3 regions of the Streptomyces qianjiangensis genome follow, and region 2 is predicted to be linked to each of the others. Evidence: riboswitches for the same ligand, from Rfam matches in the RefSeq annotation. Region 2 holds a riboswitch; each other region holds the start of a gene.
What was found. Region 2 has a riboswitch for cyclic di-AMP ahead of N8I87_RS16500 (LysM peptidoglycan-binding domain-containing protein). Riboswitches for the same ligand answer to the same signal wherever they lie in the genome.

Region 1: another riboswitch for cyclic di-AMP. It lies ahead of N8I87_RS19100 (M23 family metallopeptidase); the one in region 2 lies ahead of N8I87_RS16500 (LysM peptidoglycan-binding domain-containing protein).
Region 3: another riboswitch for cyclic di-AMP. It lies ahead of N8I87_RS06005 (C40 family peptidase); the one in region 2 lies ahead of N8I87_RS16500 (LysM peptidoglycan-binding domain-containing protein).

What each region holds. Positions count from the first base shown of each region.
Region 1 is NZ_CP106798.1:4,157,723-4,159,959, reverse strand. It holds gene N8I87_RS19110 (dihydrofolate reductase family protein) at 1-324, shown strand, start outside; tRNA gene N8I87_RS19105 (tRNA-Met) at 374-447, shown strand; cyclic di-AMP (ydaO/yuaA leader) riboswitch at 756-913, shown strand; gene N8I87_RS19100 (M23 family metallopeptidase) at 923-1,963, shown strand; gene N8I87_RS19095 (PrsW family intramembrane metalloprotease) at 2,085-2,237, opposite strand, start outside.
Region 2 is NZ_CP106798.1:3,613,438-3,615,674, forward strand. It holds gene eno (phosphopyruvate hydratase) at 1-213, opposite strand, end outside; gene N8I87_RS16500 (LysM peptidoglycan-binding domain-containing protein) at 516-1,178, opposite strand; cyclic di-AMP (ydaO/yuaA leader) riboswitch at 1,183-1,351, opposite strand; gene N8I87_RS16505 (LysM peptidoglycan-binding domain-containing protein) at 1,535-2,237, opposite strand, start outside.
Region 3 is NZ_CP106798.1:1,326,776-1,329,012, forward strand. It holds gene N8I87_RS05995 (ATP-dependent Clp protease proteolytic subunit) at 1-37, shown strand, start outside; gene N8I87_RS06000 (hypothetical protein) at 46-354, shown strand; cyclic di-AMP (ydaO/yuaA leader) riboswitch at 675-881, shown strand; gene N8I87_RS06005 (C40 family peptidase) at 885-1,358, shown strand; gene N8I87_RS06010 (LysE family translocator) at 1,428-2,048, opposite strand; gene N8I87_RS06015 (LysR family transcriptional regulator) at 2,176-2,237, shown strand, end outside.

The sequences.
Region 1 (2,237 bases), 540 kb from region 2:
CGGGAGGGCGACGACCCGGTCGTGCACGCCGAGGAGGCGGCGCTGGCCAAGATCGACCCGGCCGACCCGAGGCTGGCCGCCGCCACGGTGTACAGCAGCCTGGAGCCCTGCGCCCGCCGGGCGTCACGGCCCGCTCCCTGTGCGCGGCTGATCCTGGACGCCGGGGTACGGCGGGTGGTCACGGCCTGGCGGGAGCCGGACACGTTCGTGCCGGGCGCCGACGGCAGCGGGCTGCTGACGGGCCAGGGCGTGGATGTCGTCGTGCTGCCCGAGTACGAGGACCGGGCCAAGGCGCCGAACCGCCATCTGCCGGCCCTCGAATAAACCTGTGCGCTTGCACCCCTGAGCATGACGTATGCTTGAGGCACACCGACGCGGGGTGGAGCAGCTCGGTAGCTCGCTGGGCTCATAACCCAGAGGTCGCAGGTTCAAATCCTGTCCCCGCTACTCAAGGCTCAGGGCCGGAATCCAGTTCATGGATTCCGGCCCTGGGTGTTTTGTGCGACCAGGCGACGGCCAGGCGATTATCACGAAGAGTGACCGGACGAAAGCCCTCCGCATAACATCTGAGTCACCATCAAAAACGTTGTGACTCGTGTGCTGCGGTCAACTCGCCCGATTTTCATCGGTCGTGGCAGGTAAGTCCCGCAGTAAAAACATTAATGATCAAGCAGAACGGCTTGGAATCTGACAGCTGGGTCTATTAACGTTCGATAACGCAGCGCGGTCGTCCCAGCCGTCACAAGAGTCGGCTCCGTGCGCACGCGCCGAATCCCGCAAGGGAACCGGGGAACCACCACCTTGGGGTGAATCACGCGGATGCCGCCGTGGAGGCACGGCCTGTATGCGCGCGTAGGAGACCTTCCTGCTCCGAACCCGTCAGCTAACCCGGTAGGCGACGGAAGGAAAGGAGTACGCCCGCGTGGCGTCCAACCGGCCTGCCCCCACAGCCCCATTCGTGCCGAGCGAGCACACCGAGTCCTTCGGCTACGGCAGCTACCGCACCGACGAGGGCCCGTGGGAGGAGTGGAACCCCACCGAGGAGTCCCTCAGCCCGGTACGCGGCCGGCACCGCGTCGGCAAGCAGCGCGGCGGCGGACTCGCCCGTAGCTCCACGGTCCTGGGCGTCGGCGTCATAGCAGCCGTCGGCGCGGGCGGCATGGCCAGCGCCAACACCGGCAAGCCGCCGGTGTCCATCTCCATGCCCGACCTGCCCTCCGTCAGCTCCCTGCTCGGCGACAGCACCCCGGACGAGGCCCCCGCCAAGGGCTCCGCGACCGCGCTCAGCAGCGTCGGCACGACCTCCGCCGACCGCACCCAGGGCGCCTCCGACGCCGGTGAGGCGCTGCGCAACCGCATCATGGCCCAGGCCGAGAAGCAGCAGGGCCAGGTCGAGACCAAGGCCGCCGCCGCTGCCGCGGCCGCCGCGGACAGGCAGGTCGCCGCCGCGGCCGCCAAGGCCGAGAAGGAGGCCGCCGCCAAGGCCGCCGACGCCAAGGCGGCGGCGGAGGCCGCGGCCAAGAAGAAGGCCGAGGCCGCGCGCCTGGCCGCGCTGGCCAAGCAGTACACGCTGCCGACCTCCTCGTACACGATCACCTCGACCTTCGGTCAGGCCGGCGCCATGTGGTCCTCCGGCTACCACACCGGCCTCGACTTCGCCGCGCCCACGGGCACGCTCATCAAGGCCATCCACAGCGGCACGATCACCGAGGCGGGCTGGGCCGGCTCCTACGGCTACCGCACGATCCTCACCCTCGACGACGGCACCGAGCTGTGGTTCTGCCACCAGTCCTCGATCAGCGTCTCCGCCGGGCAGAAGGTCAGCACCGGCGACGTCATCGGCCGCGTCGGCGCCACCGGTAACGTCACGGGCCCGCATCTGCACCTGGAGGTCCACCCGGGCGGCCAGGCCACCGGGACCGACCCGATGACATGGCTGCGGGGCAAGGGCCTCAACCCCTGACCCAACCTGTCGAACCCCCGGCGGTCCTGACGGCACCCCCCGACGTCAGGACCGCCGGTCAGGTGTTTGCGGGACCTCTTCCGAGTCGGCGCAGCCGTGTGCCACGCCTGTCCGCTGCGCCCTAAGGCCGATAGGGGTTGTACGCGGGATACGGCGCGGCCGGGTACCCGTACTGCACCGGCATCCCGTACGGCACCTGTGGCCCGTACGGGATCTGCGGCCCGTACACCGGCCGGGGCGGCGCGGACATCCGGGCCGCGTACTCCATCGCCGG
Region 2 (2,237 bases):
GAGGACGGCCTTCTCGACGCCCTTGCCCAGGTAGCGGTTCGGGTCGCCGTCGCGGAGCTCGATGGCCTCGAAGGCGCCGGTGGAGGCGCCGGACGGAACGGCGGCACGACCCGTGCTGCCGTCGTCGAGGCCGACCTCGACCTCGACCGTGGGGTTGCCTCGGGAGTCCAGGATTTCCCGGGCTACGACGACGTCGATGGACGGCACGAGCATCTCCTTCATGGATGTGACGCTGGAAGTGCGGGGCTGGGGTGCCTTGCGACTAGAGCCTAACCGTCCCGGGGGGATCGGCCACCGACCGACCGTCCCGTGGACAGGGTCCGACCGTACCCATTGTTCCGGCTCGAAACAAAGGCGGGTGGAGAACGGCTCGAGCACAGCGCCCCATGAACGCGAGCACAGCACCCCATGAACAAGCCCCGCCCCGGCGCGTACGGGGGAATACGCACCGGGGCGGGGAGACCGTGGGGACGGGGGCCGGCTGTGGTTCTTGCGGCCGGGCTACCGACCGCGCATCACTTCAGGTGGAGCCGCTGGCCCGGGTAGATGAGGTCCGCGTCCTGGACGATGTCCTTGTTCAGCTTGAACAGCTTCTGCCAACCGCCCTTGACCTTGTGCTTCTGGGCGATCGAGCCGAGGGTGTCGCCCTTGACGACCTTGTACTCGCCGTCGCCCTTCTTGACCTTCTTACCGGTCGGGGTGGTGACGGTCTTGGCCGCGGCCGGGCGCTCGGCGGAGCGGGAGGCGGCGGGCTTCTCGGTCGAGCGGGGGGCGGTGCTCGCCGCGGCGCCGCTGTAGGGGGTGCTGGACAGGCCCGTGCCGCAGACCGGCCAGGCGCCCTTGCCCTGGGCGGCGAGGACCTTCTCGGCGATCTCTATCTGCTGCGCCTTGGTGGCCTTGTCGGCGGTGCCGGCGTACTTCGTGCCGCCGTAGGCGGACCACGTCGAGGCGGAGAACTGCAGACCGCCGTAGTAGCCGTTGCCGGTGTTGATGGACCAGTTGCCGCCGGACTCGCACTTGGCGACGGCGTCCCACTCGGAGGCGGTGGCGGCGGAGGCGGTGCCGGAGGCCATCAGCGGGGCGACGACGGCGGCGCCGGCGACACCGGCGAGCGCGATGGCACGGGTGGCCTTGGCCTTCGAGGGACGGCGGTGCTTGCCCTGGGCGGAAAACAGCATGGATGGATCCCCTCACCGACGCCTGCGAGGTGAGCTGTCGGGTTCGGGCCGGTTGAGTTGCCCGGCCACACCTCCACCAGGAGGCGTGGCTCCACCCCTAGCCGCTCCGGCTCAACTGTCCGGCGCGGCACTTACCTTGGGTCCCCCGCTCCTGCCTGCGGCGCATGACGCGACGACTGTTCCCGTACGGCCGCTGGCAGGACTCGGCGTTGCGACAGCCGGGGCTCGTGGTGACGAGCGGACTCGACCGTAGACACGCGATCCGGGGAATTTCAAAGACGATCAGGGCTTCTGAGACTCATCCCACACTTTCACCAAACCGGACATTAGGCGTGAAAGTGGGACGTCAACTCCCGCTACTTTCCGCCGTTTTCGGCAGCGACGTCCAGGGTCTGACCGGGAGTGATGTCGTTCGGGTCGGTACCGATGACGGCCTTGTTCGCGGCATAGAGCGCGCGCCATCCGCCGTCGACGCCAAAGGAGTCGGCGATGGACACGAGGGTGTCGCCGTCGCGGACGGTGTAGGTCTGCGAGGCATGACGGGCCACCGAGGCGGAGTCCTGACCGATTGCTGTGCTTTCGTCCGCACAGCACCCGCGATGACGGCCGCCGCCGATCGCACCGGTGTCGACCAGACTCCAAGACCCCCCGCCCCGCCAAGAGTTGTCCGATTCATCCGATTTAGGGGCTTCTGAGGGTTCACTACCGCCCCCCTGCGAATTTTCCGAGCCTACGGATCCCGACTTGTCCGACTTGGTGGAATCTTCGCCCTTACTGTTGTCATTACTCTTCGCCCCGTTGTCCTCGCTCTTGTCCTCTTCCTTACCTTTGTCCTCGCCCTTCTCCTCATTGCCGCCGTCGACGTTCCCCGAGGAGTCCGACTTCGAGCGCGAACGGGATGAGCCGGACGAATCAGAGGAGTCGGAGGAGTCCGAAGAATCGGAGGAGCCAGGCGAATCGGACGGCGAGACGCCGGTGTCGACGTCGACCGACCCGGAGTTCTCGGTGAGCCCGGAGAGCACCGCACAGGTGGCCCAGGGCTTCGTGCCCTGATCGTCG
Region 3 (2,237 bases), 2.3 Mb from region 2:
CCGCAACGCCTCCCGCATCACCCGGGACGCGGGGTGAGCCGGCGGATGATGCCTCCGGAACTGCCGCCGCTGCCCGCCCTGACGCGGGCCGAGGGTGAGTTGATCGACCGTTACCTCGATGTGGTCGACCTGCTCGGTCGGATCAATCCGGCCCGGCACGAGGGCACCTACAGCGGGCTGCGGGCCGCCCAGGCACTGGTCCGTGCGGCGGCCGAGTTGCGCGACGCGCTGACCCTCATGCACCAGCGCGGCGAGACGGAGTTGCACGCGGCCACGTTGGCACGCGCACTGCGGGTGCTGGACGGCGAACGCCGGACCGCGAGGGTCACCGTCCCACCCCACGCCGCCGATTGACGCACTGCCGTCCGGACCGGAGTTGAAACGACCCAAAGGGCGTACCGCTGATTGGAGTAGTCGCAGGTCCGTTTCCGAGGCCGTGGAGGTTGCACAACACGCTTGCCCGAGGGGGACGGTGAGGTGCTTCCGCGCTGGTCCGGGGGTACCTGCCCCCCTCGGCCATGACTCGAACACAGCGATGTCCACCCGAACGGGTGAGTGGTGAGTAACACCACAAATCCCCGATTCCATTGGGATTTTCGGACACCTGTGAGTGAAGATCCCTGTCTGACGACAAGCCCCCGCCACAGCGGCGGGGCGGTCCGGGCGGACGCCGAGTCCTGCCGCCGCCCGGATGACCGGTCGACAGGAGTGGATCGGCAGGAGTGGAGGACCCAAGCAAGACGGGTCGCCGGAACGGATGTTCGTTCGTCTGTTTGTTCGTTCCGAGCAGCCCTTGGGGTGAAGCCGCGGCAACGCGGCCGGGCAACTTCGCCAGCCCGAATCCGACAGGTCATCCTTCACAGGCGGCTGACGAAGGGTTGCGCATGACTGCGCTCAATCGTGTCCCGTCGCTCATGGCCCGGGCCGGTACGGCCTCGGCCCTCACCATCGCCGCCGTGGGCGGCTCGATCGTGGTTCCGGGTGTCGCCGCCGACGCATCGGCCGCGACGATGGCGACGAAGGCACTCCAGGTCGCGGCTTCCAAGAAGGGGTCCCCCTACAAGTGGGGCGCCACCGGGCCGCGGAGGTTCGACTGCTCCGGGCTCACGCTGTACTCGTACAAGAAGGCGGGCAAGAGCCTGCCCCGTACGGCCGCCCAGCAGTACAACAAGACCCACCACATCTCGGCCAAGAACCGCAAGGCCGGTGACCTGGTCTTCTTCCACTCGGGCTCCAGCGTGTACCACGTGGGGATCTACGCCGGGAAGGGGAAGATCTGGCACGCCCCGAAGACCGGGGACGTGGTGAAGCTGCAGAAGATCTGGACGAGGAGCGTCTGGTACGGCCGGGTCAGCTGACCCGCCCGAGGGGGTGACGGGCGATGTCGCGCCGTCACCCCCTCGGGTCCGCTCCGGCCTGACCCGGTGTCACGCCAGGAGCGGTTCGATGAGCAGGGCGGCGCCCAGAACCGTCAGCGCCACACCGGTCGCCGACTGCAGGGCCATGGCGGCCCGCGGCCGGCGCAGCCACCGGCCGAGCCGGTCCACCAGCAGCGCCACCGTCGGGAACCACACCAGGGTCAGCCCGATCACGATCAGCGCGAGCAGCAGGGTCCTCGGCAGCGCGGCACTGCCCGCGGGTACGAACTGGGGCAGCAGGCTGAGGAAGGTCAGCGAGACCTTGGGGTTGAGGGCGTTGGTCGTGAACCCCTGACGCAGCGGGTGTGCGGCAGAGGCCGTGCCGCCGTCCGTGTCGCCGCCCTGCGGCTGCCGCAGCGACCACAGCGTCCGTCCGCCCAGATACAGCACATACGCGCCGCCGAGCAGCTGCAGAGTGCGGAACAGCGGGGGCACGGCGACCAGGACCGCGGCGACCCCCGCAGCCACCAGTGCCGTGTGGACGAGCAGCCCGCACGCGATGCCGAGCGCACAGGCGATGCCCGCCCGGCGGGAGACCAGTGCGTTGCGTACGACGACGGTGAAGTCGGCGCCGGGCATGGCGACCATGCCGGCGGCGATCCCGGTGAAGGCGAGGAGCTGTCCGTCCATGGCGCCCAGCCTGCCGCGGACGGACCTTCAGCAGGTATTTAGGATCTCCTGGGTTATCCTTAAGCATTCCTTTGGGCTCGCACCCATTGGGCATTCCTTTGGGCACTCCTTCGGGCAGGCAACCGGTATGTACGACCCCACCCGACTCGCCGCCCTCGTCGCGGTGGCGGAGGCGGGGTCCATCACGCG